DNA from 2 places in the Faecalibacterium sp. AF28-13AC genome. Region 2 is predicted to be linked to the other one. Evidence: a T-box and tRNA genes for the amino acid it is inferred to sense, from the RefSeq annotation. Region 2 holds a T-box; the other holds one or more tRNA genes.
What was found. The T-box of region 2 lies ahead of pheS (phenylalanine--tRNA ligase subunit alpha). A T-box ahead of a tRNA ligase gene usually reads a tRNA of that ligase, here a tRNA-Phe.

Region 1: it encodes a tRNA-Phe, which carries the amino acid that the T-box ahead of pheS (phenylalanine--tRNA ligase subunit alpha) is inferred to sense. The anticodon was not compared.

What each region holds. Positions count from the first base shown of each region.
Region 1 is NZ_QUFG01000001.1:102,110-109,800, reverse strand. It holds gene DWY95_RS00570 (toprim domain-containing protein) at 1-1,459, opposite strand, end outside; tRNA gene DWY95_RS00565 (tRNA-Phe) at 1,732-1,807, shown strand; tRNA gene DWY95_RS00560 (tRNA-Gly) at 1,844-1,919, shown strand; tRNA gene DWY95_RS00555 (tRNA-Asp) at 1,949-2,022, shown strand; tRNA gene DWY95_RS00550 (tRNA-Gly) at 2,060-2,135, shown strand; tRNA gene DWY95_RS00545 (tRNA-Cys) at 2,164-2,238, shown strand; gene recG (ATP-dependent DNA helicase RecG) at 2,344-4,413, shown strand; gene DWY95_RS00535 (site-specific DNA-methyltransferase) at 4,484-5,494, shown strand; gene DWY95_RS00530 (hypothetical protein) at 5,494-6,651, shown strand; gene DWY95_RS00525 (metallophosphoesterase) at 6,710-7,390, opposite strand; gene DWY95_RS00520 (serine hydrolase) at 7,555-7,691, shown strand, end outside.
Region 2 is NZ_QUFG01000004.1:13,185-20,875, forward strand. It holds gene DWY95_RS06215 (YbaB/EbfC family nucleoid-associated protein) at 296-634, shown strand; gene recR (recombination mediator RecR) at 654-1,253, shown strand; gene smpB (SsrA-binding protein SmpB) at 1,356-1,838, shown strand; RNA gene ssrA (transfer-messenger RNA) at 1,908-2,256, shown strand; gene DWY95_RS06235 (MBL fold metallo-hydrolase) at 2,470-3,651, shown strand; gene DWY95_RS06240 (MFS transporter) at 3,718-4,929, opposite strand; T-box leader at 5,345-5,589, shown strand; gene pheS (phenylalanine--tRNA ligase subunit alpha) at 5,665-6,687, shown strand; gene pheT (phenylalanine--tRNA ligase subunit beta) at 6,706-7,691, shown strand, end outside.

The DNA of each region.
Region 1 (7,691 bases), on a different contig from region 2:
CGATGATGTCCGACTTGAAGATGCGGGCATAGTCGGCCTTGAGGCAGTTCAGGATCTTGCCGCGGATGGGCATGATGGCCTGATACTCGCTGTCGCGGCTCTGCTTGACGGCACCCATAGCCGAATCGCCCTCGACGATATACAGCTCGCGGCGGGAAGCATCCTTGGTGCGGCAGTCCACGAACTTCTGCACCCGGTTGGCGAGGTCGATCTGGGTGGAGAGCGTCTTTTTGATGCTCTGGCGCGTCTTTTCGGCGTGTTCCCGGCTCTGCTTGTTGACCAGGACCTGCTGGCAGATCTTCTGGGCTTCCTCCGGCTTTTCGAGGAAGTAGACTTCCAGATAGTGCTTCAAAAAATCCGTCATCGCCTGCGAGACGAATTTGTTGGTGATGGCCTTCTTGGTCTGGTTCTCGTAGCTGGTGCGGGTGGAGAAGCTGGACGAGACATAGACCAGGCAGTCCTGCACATCCTGAAAGCTGATGGCGCTCTCGCCCTTCTTATAAAGATTCTTGTCCTTCAGGTACTTGTTGATCTGGTAGACGAAGGCCGTGCGCACCGCGTGTTCGGGGCTGCCGCCGTGCTCCAGCCAGGAGGAGTTGTGGTAATATTCCAGCAGCTGCACCTTATTGGAGAAGCAGAAGGCCGCGCTCATCTTCACCTTATATTCCGGCTGGTCCTCGCGGTCGCGGCCGGTGGCCTCGCTCTCGCAGCTGAACACCGGGGTCAGGGTGTCCTCGCCCGCCGTCTCGGCCACGTAGTCGGCGATGCCGTGCTCGTAGCACCAGCTCTCCTTCCAGGCCTTGCCGGTGGCGGGGTCCTTCTCCTTTTCGTCGGTGAAGTTCAGGGTCAGCCCCGCGTTGACGACGGCCTGACGGCGCAGCACATCCTTGTAATAGCTGCCGGGCACGTCGATGTCGGTGAAGACCTCGTCGTCCGGCTTCCAGTGGATGATGCTTCCGGTGCGGCGGCCCTTATAAGGTTCCTTTTGCAGGCCGCCGACGTTCTCGCCCTTTTTGAAGTCCAGATGATAATGATAGCCGTCGCGGTAGATGTCGGCCGTCATCCAGGCAGACGAATACTGGGTGGCGCACAGGCCCAGACCGTTCAGGCCCAGGCTGAACTCGTAGTTGTCCTCGCCCTCGCCGTATTTGCCGCCTGCATACATCTCGCAGAACAGCAGCTCCCAGTTGTAGCGGCCCTCGCCGTTGTTCCAGTCCACGGGCATGCCGCGGCCAAAGTCCTCGACGATGACGCTGCCGTCCTTGCAGCGGGTCACGTTGATGGTGTCGCCGTGGCCGTCGCGGGCCTCGTCGATGGAGTTGGAGACGATCTCAAAGATCGAATGGGCGCAGCCCTCCACACCGTCCGAGCCAAAGATGACCGCCGGGCGCTTGCGGACGCGGTCCGCACCCTTTAATGAAGTAATGCTCTCGTTACCGTATTCCTGTTTTCTTGCCATGTTCACCCTCCCGGTCTGCACGGATACGCCCCGTACCCTTTGCCGGCCGAATCGTTTTCTAGTTTTCTATTAAACCATAGGTTGTTGTCAATGTCAATTTTGCGTTTCGTCCCCCGCCGTCGGCCCGGCCCGGCCGGAAAGCATCAAAAATCCACTTCTATTATTTATCGTCCGGACGCATTTTTCAAGAAAAGTCTGATTTTTTTCGAAAAAATTTGCATTTTCCTCTTTACAAATCCAGAATTTCGGGTATAATAATCATCGTCCGGTGCGCCTCTGTAGCTCAGTCGGTAGAGCAGGGGACTGAAAATCCCCGTGTCATTGGTTCGATTCCGATCGGAGGCACCACCTTTCAGAAGAACAGAGATCTGTTCTTCCGAATATGCGGCCGTAGCTCATCTGGTAGAGCGCCACCTTGCCAAGGTGGAGGTAGCGAGTTCGAGCCTCGTCGGCCGCTCCATAACGGAGTGGAATTATCCGCTCCAATATGGCCCGGTAGCTCAGTTGGTTAGAGCACCAGCCTGTCACGCTGGGGGTCGTCGGTTCGAGCCCGATCCGGGTCGCTCATCCTAATGGTGCAGGGATAAATGCACCGAATATGCGGCCGTAGCTCATCTGGTAGAGCGCCACCTTGCCAAGGTGGAGGTAGCGAGTTCGAGCCTCGTCGGCCGCTCCAAATGGAGTGGAAATATTCACTCCAATATGGTGACGTGGCCAAGTGGTAAGGCAAGGGTCTGCAAAACCCTCATCCACCAGTTCAAATCTGGTCGTCACCTCCAAAAGATTCCCGAACGTGAAAGCGTTCGGGAATCTTTTTGTTTTGTTGCATCCTCCCCTTCCCCGTGTTACAATAGCGGTATCCTGTGCAGAAAGGAGCGTATGCCATGCCCGCTCAAACCACCGAGACCCACACCACCCTGACCCCCGATACGCCGGTGCGGTATCTGAAAGGCGTCGGCCCCAAGACCGCCGAGCGGTTCGAGAAGCTGGGCATCGTGACGCTGGCGGACCTGCTCTGCCACTATCCGCGCAGATATATGGATTTTTCAAAGCCCTACTCCATTGCCGAGGCACCTTGCGACACCGAGTGCGTCGTGAAGGCCGAGGTGTTCGCCAAGCCCGGCGGGCGCATCCTGCCCGGCGGGCGGCGGATGGAGCGGATCACGGCAGGGGACGATGTTTCCAGCCTGGAGATCACCTGGTTCAATAACCCCTACGCCGCCCAGAAGCTGGAACTGGGGCAGGCATATTATTTTCAGGGCATCGTGACCGGCGGGATGCTCCGCCGCCAGATGGTCAACCCGCAGGTGCGCACCGAGGCGCAGATCACCGCCGCCCCCTTCGAGGCCGTCTACCCACAGACCGATGGGCTTTCGAGCAGCGTCATCGCCCGGTGTGTCCGCCAGCTGCTCCCCCATGCCGAGCTTCTGCCCGACCCGCTGCCGCCGGAGATGCGCCAGAAATACCGCCTGCTCTCCAAGGCAGAGGCTGTGCGGGCCATCCACTGCCCGGAGAGCGAGGAAGCCGCCTTTGCGGCCCGGCGGCGGCTCATCTACGAAGAACTTCTCATTTTGCAGCTGGGCATCGGCCGGATGAAGAACCGGGGCAGCGCCGCCACCGGGGCACCGATGCAGCTTCTCGACCCGCAGCCGTTCTGGGACGCGCTGCTCTTCGCCCCCACCGGGGCCCAGCGGCGGGCTGTGACGGAGATCCTGACCGACATGGCGGGCGGGCAGTCCATGAACCGCCTGCTGCAGGGCGATGTGGGCAGCGGAAAAACGCTGGTGGCGGCAGCCGCCATCTGGGCCTGCATCCGCAGCGGCTATCAGGCAGCACTGCTGGCCCCCACCGAGATTTTGGCTTCCCAGCATGCCGAGAACCTGAACCGGATGCTGGCCCCGTTCGGGATGCGGGTCGCCCTGCTGACCGGCGGCATGAAAGCCGCCGCCCGCCGCACCACGCTGGCCGCCATCCGGAACGACGAAGCCGACCTCGTGGTGGGCACCCACGCCATCCTCAGCGAGGGGGTCGCCTTTGCCCGGCTGGGTCTGGCCGTGGTGGACGAACAGCACCGCTTCGGGGTGCGGCAGCGGGGCCTGCTGGCCGAAAAAGCCGAGAACCCCCACCTGCTGGTCATGAGCGCCACGCCCATCCCCCGCACACTGGGGCTGCTCCTCTACGGCGACCTCGACATCTCGATCCTCGACGAACTGCCGCCGGGCCGCAAGCCGGTCAAGACCCGGTGCATCACCGGGAAGAAGCGGCGGGACCTCTACGGCTTCCTTGACCGGGAGATCAACGCCGGGCGGCAGGTGTATATCGTCTGCCCCGCCATCGAGGACACCCCCGACGGCGGGCTGAACGCCGTGAAGACCTACTATGAAGACATCGCCAAGGCGTTGCTGCCCGACCGCCGGGTCGGCCTGATGCACGGCAAGCTCAAGCCAAAGGAAAAAGCCGCCGTCATGGAGGACTTCAAGGCCGGGCAGCTGGACGCGCTGGTCTCCACCACCGTCATCGAAGTCGGCGTGGATGTGCCGAACGCAACGGTCATGGTCATCGAGAACGCCGAGCGCTACGGCCTGAGCGCTTTGCACCAGCTGCGCGGCCGGGTGGGCCGCGGTGCGGCGGAGAGCTGGTGCTTCCTCGTCAGCGACAACACGAGCGAGCCGGTCCAGAAGCGGCTCAAATTCCTCTGCTCCACGGCAGACGGCTTCGCCGTGGCACAGTACGATCTGGAAACGCGCGGCCCCGGCGACTTCTTCGGGAGCCGCCAGCACGGCCTGCCCACCCTCCAGATCGCCGATCTGATGAACGACACCCGCACCCTCCACGCCGCGCAGAGCGAAGCTGCCACCCTGCTGGCCGAAGACCCGCGCCTCACCGCACCAGACCACGCACTTCTGGCCGCGCAGGTCGAGCAGATGTTCGAAAAGGCCGGTGCGATGAACTGAGATCCACAACGTTTCTATTTTACCTCTATCCGTCACAACCGTTACAAAAATTTCACCCAAGGAGTTTGCCATGGCTAAAGCCAGTAGAAATAAAACGATCGACACGCCTTTAAGCGAAGGAAAAATGTATCTTGACCGTTGTATCACCGTTACGCAAAATCAGTCCACGCTTTGTCATGTAGTTGACAAAACGATTCTCGGAGACATGCTTCGGGTCTGCCCTCTTTTGCCTCCAGAGAGCGTTGACCTGATCGTTGCTGACCCGCCGTATAATCTCACAAAAACATTTCATGAGACTACCTTTTCAAAGAAAAAAAGTGCTGATTATGAAAACTATACACGACAATGGCTCCGTGCAGTAAAGCCATTACTAAAAAAAACCGGCTCAATTTATGTTTGCTGTGACTGGGAAACAAGTCTGATCGTTGGAAATATTTTAAGCGAATTTTTCCACGTTCGAAATCGAATCACCTGGCAGAGAGAAAAGGGTCGTGGAGCAAAAGCAAACTGGAAAAATGGGATGGAAGACATTTGGTTTGCTACCAACAGTGACCACTATGTTTTCAACCTTGATGCCGTCAAAATCAGAAAAAAGGTAATTGCCCCTTACCGAGTGAATGGAAAACCAAAAGACTGGAATGAAACGGAACAAGGTAATTATCGTGACACCTGTCCATCAAACTTTTGGGATGACATCACAATTCCTTTTTGGTCCATGGCTGAAAACACTGCACATCCAACACAAAAATCCGAAAAATTGATTGCCAAAATCTTACTCGCAAGTTCTTCTCAAGGCGATCTTGTTTTGGACCCATTTTTAGGGTCTGGCACAACCAGCGTTGTCGCAAAAAAGCTTCTTCGACATTATATTGGCATCGAAATGGAATCTCAATACTGTGTTTGGGCAGAACAACGACTTGAAATGGCCAAGCTAAATCCCGGAATCCAAGGCTATATCAACGGTGTATTTTGGGAGCGAAATTCTTTGGCTGAGCAGAATTCCGTTCATACAAAATCCAAAAAGGACACTTCTGCTTCTGACGCTCAAAAAAGTTTATTTGACTTTCAAGGAGAACTCTGATGTACAACAGAGATATTATAGAACAGCTTACACAGTATATTTTCAGTCAGAACGGCATTGCTGATAAAGCACTTTTGCAGTCTTCTGTACAGCAGAAATTCCACTTGATCAAGGAACGCAGTGTATTCTATTGTGAGTGGTTTTCCATTCGCTTCTGCAAAGCAGCTACAAGAAACTTTGGCAATACAGTTTTATCTCTTTCTGTTCTCCACCGATACGATGATAGACCATTTTTCGTTTGCCTGGTCACCCCAGCTCGCAATTATCTCATGCTTGCAAATGCAACATTTCTTAAAAAGATCAGTCATTCTTCCCAAGCTCTTCGACGCGACAATATAAAAGGCAGCTTCAATGGCAGCGACATCATGCGTGTGTTTGAAGGCATTGAAAATACTCCTGAAAACTTTGAGTTTCTTTATACCTCTCATGAAAACTATACTTTTGAAGAAAATCTTGAGCGTCTCGTAGAAGCAACGAATCATATTGCACCAACCGGAAAACGATTTTCTCCTACGGAATCACAAATCTGTTCTATTTATAACGCCGTTTCGCGAGCCGCGTCTTTTTTACACTCTGAAGAATATCAAATCCTAAATGATGATCTAGCACATCGCGTCCATGCAGTGGAATCCGAAATAGCGATTGCCGCATTCATAGACAACGTAAACTTGCGCGGACGTATCATTGAATACTTGATTACCGCCGAGGATGATCTCAAGGCCACTCTAATAGGGTGTTTGCACGCAAATCACCCCTTGCCCAAAGTTTTCACTTCAGACAATCTCGGAGACTATGAAAGAGAGTTTGACCATTATCTCACAGAAACCGATATAAAAACTAAAATTTTATTTTTATCCAGCAATCCAAAAGCCTATAATATTGATAAATTGCTTTCATTTCTTTCTACGGAAAAGAGCGTATATTTGATTTATGTCGTTGCAATTGACAAAGACCGGACCATTCAGACACGTCTATGTTCCATGTTCAATCGTCAACTTTTGTCGGGCACTCGAATCATGAAACACTGGGCTGGAAGAAACTCACGCGGCGTGACGCAATACGATGGAAAAGCACTTGAATCTGTCGTTGAAAATTTCGATTTTTCAATAGACCCTGATGCCGCACAAAATTTTCTCTCCGCTTGCCTTAACTTGTAAAGCCAAAAGACACGACTTATGAGGGTTTCTTTTGCCCCTTCTATAAGTCGTGTCTTTCTCATTTTGTATGTCGTTCTTCTATCGGAATGATCTCGCAGAAAACGCACCGGCTCTTGGTGGAAAGGGCCACATCCTTGTGGTAGCAGCCGAAGAACCATTTTTCGTAGTGCAGCTTCAGCAGGATCTTATCGAGGAAGAGGTGCAGCCGGTTCGACTCGCCCAGCGCCAGCGCAGTAAAATCCAGGAACCTGCTTGGGGCGTCGTGGGTCAGCACATAATCTACCTGCCAGCCGTTTTCTTCCAGCGTCTTTTCGCAGCGGGCATATTCCTCATCCGAGGGCATCTCCTGCGGCCACCAGTTGACCCCAGGCTCCCGTTCCTCTTTGTCCTGGCTTTCGGCCCCGCCGAAGCAGAGATATTTTTTGCCCTCCAGCGTCAGCACACTGCCCCGGCAGACATGGTAGACATTGCCGCCCAGCGCCTGGACCGTTCCGCCGAACCGCTCCTCGGTCGGGTACTGGGCCAGCAGGTCGTAGTTCTCATGGCAGCCATCCAGAAACAGCAGCGTGTAGGGGCGTTTGCGCAGCCAGTCCAGCTTTTTCTGTTCCTCCTTGCTGCCGTCCCACACGAACCCGAAATCGCCCAGCACCACCACGGTATCCCGCCTGCTCAGCCAGCGGAGCCTGCCGTGCCTGAACCGGTCGATGTCGCCGTGGGTGTCTCCCGTCAGATATACCATTCGTTTCCTCCCGCCCTGTGTGAAAGCTGTTAAAAGCCCTTGTCTCCGCAGGGCAAACCTGTTATTATAAAAGAATGAAGCTCCGGCTTCTTCCTGTTGTCCTATCCGGCCGCATCCTGCGCTCCGGTCTTTCTATTTTATCGCTTTTTGAAGGAATTGTCCACATGAAACGTATTTTTGCCCTCTTTTTGTCTCTGGCGGTCCTGTTCAGCTGTTTGGCTGTGACGGCAGGCGCCATGTTCGACCCCAGCCCCGTCTACGAGGTGCAGGCCAAGAGCGCCTACATCGTGAACACCGACAC
Region 2 (7,691 bases):
TCCGAATGGGTAGCGGCTGCGGGACTGCGCTCTAACAAGGGATACTAGGCAAGCACCCGTGAATCTTAACAGCGGAGCCCGGCTGTTGCCGATTACAGAAAACTTTGCTCGTCCAGCACAGCCACTACCGACTCGCCAGAGGCTCCCCTACCAGGGGAGCTGTCGAGCCGTAGGCGAGACTGAGAGGTTGTACAAAGGAAAGCGTATTCTTTCAGAACAGGCTGTTATAGTAAGCCCAACTAAGAGATTTCGATATCCCAAAATTCTATAGGATAATAAAGGAGAACTACGAACGATGAAAGCAAGAATGCCCGCAGGTTTTGGCCGCCCCGATATGAACGCCCTGATGCGTCAGGCGCAGAAGATGCAGGATGACATGAAGGCCAAGCAGGCCGAGCTGGAAGCCGCCGAGTACACCGGCAGCGCATCCGGCGAGATGGTCACTGTGAAGATGAACGGCAAGCACGAGGTACTCAGCATTTCCATCAAGCCCGAAGCCGTGGACCCCGACGACATCGAGATGCTGGAAGATCTGGTGGCTGCGGCCATCAACGCCACCGTCAAGCAGGTGGATGAGACCGCCGAGGCCGAGATGGGCAAGCTGACCGGCGGCCTGAATATCCCCGGCCTCTGAGCCGCGGGGAGGCGTCGCCATGAGTTATAATGCAGCCCCGCTGGACAAGCTGATCGAGGAGTTCAGCAAGTTTCCGGGCATTGGCACCAAAGGCGCGACCCGGATGGCCTATCAGGTACTGAGCATGTCGGATGACGAGGCCGCCGCGCTGGCGGGCGCCATCCAGGCGGCCCACACCCGGCTCCACCGCTGCCGCGTCTGCCAGAACTATACCGAGGCCGAGCTGTGCCCCATCTGCGCCAGCGCCAAGCGGGACCACTCGGTCATCTGCGTGGTGGAAAAGCCCCGCGACGTGCAGGCGTTTGAGCGCACCCGCGAATACCGGGGCCTGTACCATGTGCTCCACGGCCTGATGAACCCGCTGGACGGCATCACGGCCGAGCAGCTCACCGTCAAGGAGCTGCTGGCCCGCCTGAGCACCGACGAGGTGAAAGAGGTCATCATGGCCATGAACCCCACCGTGGAGGGCGAGGCCACCGCGATGTATCTGGCCAAGCTCATCAAGCCGCTGGGCATCAAAGTCACCCGTCTGGCCTACGGCCTGCCCGTGGGCGGCAATCTGGAGTACACCGACGAGAACACCCTGTACAAGGCGCTGGAAGGCCGCGGGGAACTGTAAACCCGGCAAAAGTTTACAATTCCTTCAAAAACGGGCCTTGCAAAACCGCAAAAATGTGATATACTAACAAAACGAGACCAGAACAGAAAGGAGGCGTGCCCCATGGCACCTGCAAAAGAGCGTCCGGCCACAAAGACCATCGCCACCAACCGGGAAGCACGCCACGAATACTTCGTTCTGGAAGCGCTGGAAACAGGTCTGGAGCTGAAAGGCACCGAGGTGAAGAGCCTGCGGGCTGGCGGCGTCAACCTGAAAGACAGCTGGGTCGATATCGAGGACGGCGAACTTCTGGTCAAGGGAATGCACATCACCCCCTACGACCACGGCAACATCTTCAACCAGGACCCCATGCGGGTGCGGCGTCTGCTGGCCCACAAGAACGAGATCCGGCGGCTGCACCAGCAGTGCAAGCTGCAGGGGTATACGCTGGTTCCGCTCTCGCTCTATTTCAAGCATGGCCGCGTGAAGATGGAGCTGGGCTTGTGCAAGGGCAAAAAGCTCTACGACAAGCGCGCCGATGCCGCCAAGCGCGACGCAAAGCGCTCCATCGACCGGGCCGTCAAGTCCAACGGCACGTATTACTAAGATTCTCCGGGCTGTTCCAGCCGGACGAAACTCTGCTTCACCGCACACCCTCACCGGTGTGCGTTTCATGGGGGCGTAAAGGTTTCGACGGGGGGAGCGAGGCCTGGGCAGCGGGTAGCAGTGGGGGACCTGCTCTAAACTCCTCCAAAAAATTAACTGACAACAATAATTATCAGTTGCTCGCAGCCTGAGTGCTGCGCGTTCCGCCCACTCTTGTGTCGTGTGGGGCCGGGGCGTCCTTTAGACACAGCACCTGAACGGACCTAAGCTTTGCGGACCGGCAGGAACTCATGAAGCTACCAATGCGCTAGCCTGGCGACCGGCGTGACGCGGAGGGAATGTTGTTGATCGCCTGCACCCGGAGACACCTACGCTGAACTCTTTTCGGACATGGGTTCGACTCCCATCGCCTCCACCAGTAAAAAGCACCTGGATTCGTTAAAATCCAGGTGCTTTTTCTTTGCTTATACCACACTGTTTCACGCACTTTGCAATGACAGAGCCTCCCGCGCTGACGGAGAGAGATAAGCGGCTTGCAAAATGAGAACCCTTATGCTACAATAGGAAAGGTTCCTAGTAGATATTTCCGGTTCGCCGGAACAGCGATACAACAGAAAAGAGGATGTCTGTTATGAGCGTGAAAAAGATCAGCGAGGCCATTCTGGGCGTAGGTGTGGATGATACCACCATCGACCTGTTCGAGAGCCAGTACCCGGTACCCACCGGTGTGAGCTACAATTCCTATGTCATCCGGGACGAGAAGACCGCCGTTCTGGATACGGTGGATGCCCGCGCCACCGACCCGTGGCTGGAAAATCTGGCCGAGGCCCTGGACGGCACCCAGCCCGACTACCTCATCGTCTCCCACATGGAGCCGGACCACGGTGCCAACATCGCAAAGCTGGCCGCACGTTACCCGGCCATGCAGGTGGTGGGCAACGCCAAGACCTTCCAGTATATGGAGCAGTTCTTCGGCGCGGACGCCGTCGCAAAGGAACGCCGCGTGGTGGTCAAGGACGGCGAGAGCCTGAGCCTAGGCAGCCACACGCTGACCTTCGTTTTTGCGCCCATGGTGCACTGGCCGGAAGTCATGGTCAGCTATGAGTCCACCGAGAAGGTGCTCTTCTCCGCCGATGGCTTTGGCCGTTTTGGCGCAGTGGCAAAGTTTGACGAACATGCCGACTGGGCCAGCGAAGCCCGCCGCTACTTCCTGAACATCGTGGGCAAGTATGGCCCGCAGGTGCAGGCTCTGCTGAAGAAGGCGGCTGCGCTGGACATCCAGACCATCTGCCCGCTGCACGGCCCCGTGCTGACCGGAGACCTGAGCAAGTACCTGGCCTACTATGACACCTGGTCCAGCTACAAGCCCGAAGAGCCGGAGAAGATTCTGGTCGCCAGTGCGTCCATCCACGGCCATACCCGCGCAGCAGCGCACCAGATGGCTGAAAAGCTCCGCGCCAGAGGAGCCAAAGTCGTGGAGATGGACCTGACCCGCACCGATGTCTCCTACGCCGTGACCGAAGCTTTCCGCTGCGGGAAGATCGTGCTGGCCTGCGCCACCTATGACGGCTTCCTCTTCCCGCCGATGGAAAACCTGCTGGCCCATCTGAAGACCAAGAACTTCCAGAGCCGCACCATCGGCCTGATGGAGAACGGCACCTGGGCCCCCATGGCCGCCAAGCTCATGCGCACCGAACTGGAGGGCATGAAGAACATCACCGTCTGTGAGAACGTCGTCACCATCCGTTCGGCAGTCAGTGCCGCATCGGAGGCACAGATGGAGCAGCTGGCGGAAGAGCTGATCGCAAAATAAGAATACACAGCAAAAACAAGGGCCCGGCACCGGAAGTGTCGGGTCCTTGTTCTTGCTCTCACTCTCTTATTGCTTCTTCGGCCCCAGAAGCACCAGTCCGCTCACTGCGACAAGGCCGCCGAGAAGGGCGAGACCGGCACCCGCCTGACCGAAGGCGTCGCCGACCGCACCGACGAGGGGGCTGGCGGGGATCATGAGCAGACTGTAGGCCATGCTGTCCACGCTGATGAGGGTGGCGCGCTGGTCGCTGGGGATGGCGTCGTTGAGCTGTTGGATCTCATGCAGGAGGTAGACCTGCAAAACGCCTTGCACCAGCATCATGCCGAAGATGCCGCCCCAGGCAGGCGCGGTGCCCACCAGAAGGGTGCCCGCACCGCAGAGCAGGGCACAGACGGCGTAGAACCGCCGCATGGAGCGGAACCGGACCCGGCGTCCGGCCTCGGTGCCGAGGACGCAGGCGATGCCGCCCAGCAGCAGGGGAAGGAACAGCGCTTCGGTGGGCCAGCCCAGCTCAATGAGACGCTGCTGCAAAAACATCTTGGTCAGGTAGCAGGGCACCGAGATGATCGCACTGGATACGATGAGCTTCGCGGCCAGCGGGCAGGTGCGCAGAACATGCAGACTGTCCTGCACGAGCTGGATGAATTGACCGGGCAGGTCGTGCAGGGGCTGCCGGGCCCGGTTGGCCTGCGCTGCCGTGACGATGGGTTCGTTCATCCATCGGCAGGCGAGGGTGGAGACGCCCTCGAACAGGGCGCTGAGCAGATAAAAGCCTGCAAAGCCGAGGAACCGCTGGACCGTGCTGGCCAGCGAACCCAGCGCACTGGCCAGCATGGAGATCTGGGAACTGTTGGCGGAGATCTGAAGGTATTCGTCCTCGCGGTCTTCCGTCTTGAGGCTGTCGTAGACAAGGGCCGTGAAGGTGCCGGAGAACAGGGTACTGTACAGCGCGTTCAGCGCCATTGCGAAGCAGATGGCAAACAGATTCGGTGCAAACGCCATCAGCAGGTTGGAGGTGACGGCCAGCACACCGCCGGACACAAGGGCTTTTTTGCGGCCCAGAAGATCTGCCACCATGCCGCTGGGCACTTCGCACAGCAGGTTGACGATATGGAAAACACTTTCGGCCAGGCCGATCTCCCACAGGGAGAACCCCCGTGCGGCCAGCAGCGCGACCCACACGGCGTCGGTGATCCGCAGGCCGGAGAAGAAGTCGGCCGTATAAATACAGCCAAGCTGCCGCTTGATGTTGAGCGTTGATCTTTTGTTTGATTTCATGGAAAGCACCTTTCATTTTTACAAGATGAAACAGTGCCCATCCTTAGAGTCTCTTTGTACAACCTCTCCGTCACCTTCGGTGACACCTCTCCTGGTAGGAGAGGCTTTGGCATTGCGCAAACTTCATCTTTTCCCCCTTGGGGGGAGCTGGCTGCGCAGCAGACGGAGAGGGCGATTCCTAAAAATGGGCGCACTTCGAGCCGGAAATGCTTAAGGGTTTCCTTTTTTGAAGAAAACGCAGCCGTTCCAACCCATGTGGGTGCACCCTCCTTCCAGTAAAACGTTGCGCTCAGCATACCATATCCCGGCGGAAAACACAAGCGAAAACGGAAAATTGCCACAAAATCCGCTTCTGCGCTTGCAAACCGCGCCGAAATGTGGTAAGATGATTTCTGGTTATGAAAACCTGATATGCAAAAACGCAGCGACGGAGAAAGTACGTGCAGTGTGTCCGGCAAAGAGAGAAGCTTCACCGGCTGAAAGGGCTTCCGAGAGAGACGTGCACCGAAGTTCGCTCCTGAGCGGCCCGCGTGAACGGCTGAAGACAGCCTGCTAGTGCGGGACGGTGCGCCCCGTTACGGCGTTTGAGCGCCGCTCCTTATAAAAAAGAGCGGAAACCGGGTGGTACCGCGGAGTAAAGTTTACAGCTTCGTCCCCTTTGCCGAAAGGCAGAGCGGGGCGGAGCTTTTTTGTTACCCGCTGAACAAGAAGAAAACCGAGAAGGAGAGAATTTCCATGCAAGCAATGATCGACGAGCTGGCCAAACAGGCCGAAGAAAGCCTCGGTCAGGTCTCTTCCAAGGAGACGCTGGCCACGTTCTGGCAGGAATATCTGAGCAAAAACGGCAAGATCCCCGCACTGATGAAGAATCTGCGCTCCGTCGCGCCGGAAGAGCGTCCCGCCATGGGCAAGATCATCAACGAACTGAAGACCAAGGTGCAGGCGGACTACGATGCTGCCGCCGCCAAGGTGAAGGAAGCCGAGCTGGCCGCCCGCAATGCCGCCGAGACCGTGGACATCACCCTGCCCGCCAAGACCCGCGCGGTCGGCGGCCTGCATCCGCTGACGCTGGTCACCAACCAGATCATCGACGTCTTCTCCGGCATGGGCTTTGCTGTGGCGGACGCCCCGGAGATCGAGGACGACGACCACAACTTCACCCGCCTGAACGTCCCGAAGGACCACCCCGCCCGCGATATGCAGGATACCTTCTACCTGTCCGATGAGTTCCTGCTCCGCACCCAGACTTCCGGCGGCCAGATCCGCACCATGGATTCCCAGAAGCCGCCCATCAAGGTGCTTATCCCCGGCCGCGTCTTCCGTTCCGATTCCGACGCGACCCACAGCCCCATGTTCCACCAGATGGAAGGTCTGGTCGTGGACAAGGGCATCACCCTGGGCGATCTGCAGGGTGCCCTGAACACCTTCGTGCAGAAGCTGTTCGGTGCCGACACCCGCACCCGCCTGCGCCCGTCCTACTTCCCGTTCACCGAGCCCAGCGTCGAGGTCGATGTCAGCTGCTTCGAGTGCCACGGCAAGGGCTGCCCCCTGTGCAAGCACACCGGCTGGATCGAAGTTCTGGGTGGCGGCGTCGTCAACCGCAAGGTTTTGGAGAACTGCAACATCGACCCGGATGAGTACTCCGGCTTCGCCTTTGGCATCGGCATCGAGCGTATCGCCATGCTGAAATACGGCATCAACAACATCGGCCTGATGTTCGAGAACAACCTGGAGTTCCTCAAGCAGTTCCATGAATAAGAGGGGAGAGAGCAAACAATGAAAGTACCTTTCAGTTGGTTAAAAGAACTTGTCGATATCGACGTCACGGCTCAGGAATTGGAGGAGAAGCTCTTCTCCTGCGGGTTTGAGGTCGAAGAGCTGATCCCGCTGGATGCAGGCATCAGCAAGGTGGTCGTCGGTAAGATCGTGGAGATGGAAAAGCAGGAGGGCACCCACCTGACCAAGTGTGTGGTGGACTGCGGCGACTACGGCCACGACATCCGCATCAGCACCGGTGCCTCCAACATGAAGCTGGGTGACTGTGTGCCCGCCGCTCTGGATGGCTCCACCCTGCCCGGCGGCATCAAGATCAAGGCCCGCAAGATGCAGGGCGTTGAGTCCAACGGTATGCTCTGCTCCGGCGAGGAGCTGGGCCTGAACGATGACCTGTTCCCCGGTTCGGAGGTCTACGGCCTGCTCATCCTGCCCGAAGACAGCGTCCCCGGCACCGACATCGCACCGGTGGTCGGTCTGGATGACTACATCTTCGATATCTCCATCACCGCCAACCGCCCGGACTGCCAGTCCGTTCTGGGCATCGCACGGGAGGTCTCTGCCATCCTCGGCAAGCCCCTGCACATGCCCGCCATGGATTACCAGACCGTCTGCGATGCCGATGCCCCCATCACTGTGCAGGTGGAGGCTCCCGACCTGTGCCCCCGCTACATGGCACACTATGTCCGCAACATCCGGATGGGTGAGTCTCCCCGCTGGATGAAGCGCCATCTGGCCCTGTGCGGCCTGCGCTCCATCAGCAACGTGGTCGATATCACCAACCACACCCTGCTGGAGATGGGCCAGCCCATGCACGCCTTTGACCTGAACAAGGTCGCGGGCCGCACCATCGACGTCCGCCGCGCCCACGAGGGCGAGAAGATCATGACCCTCGATGAGAAGGAGTTCACCCTGAACCCCAACAACCTCGTCATCTGCGATGCAGAAAAGCCGGTGGCACTGGCTGGCATCATGGGCGGTGCCAACTC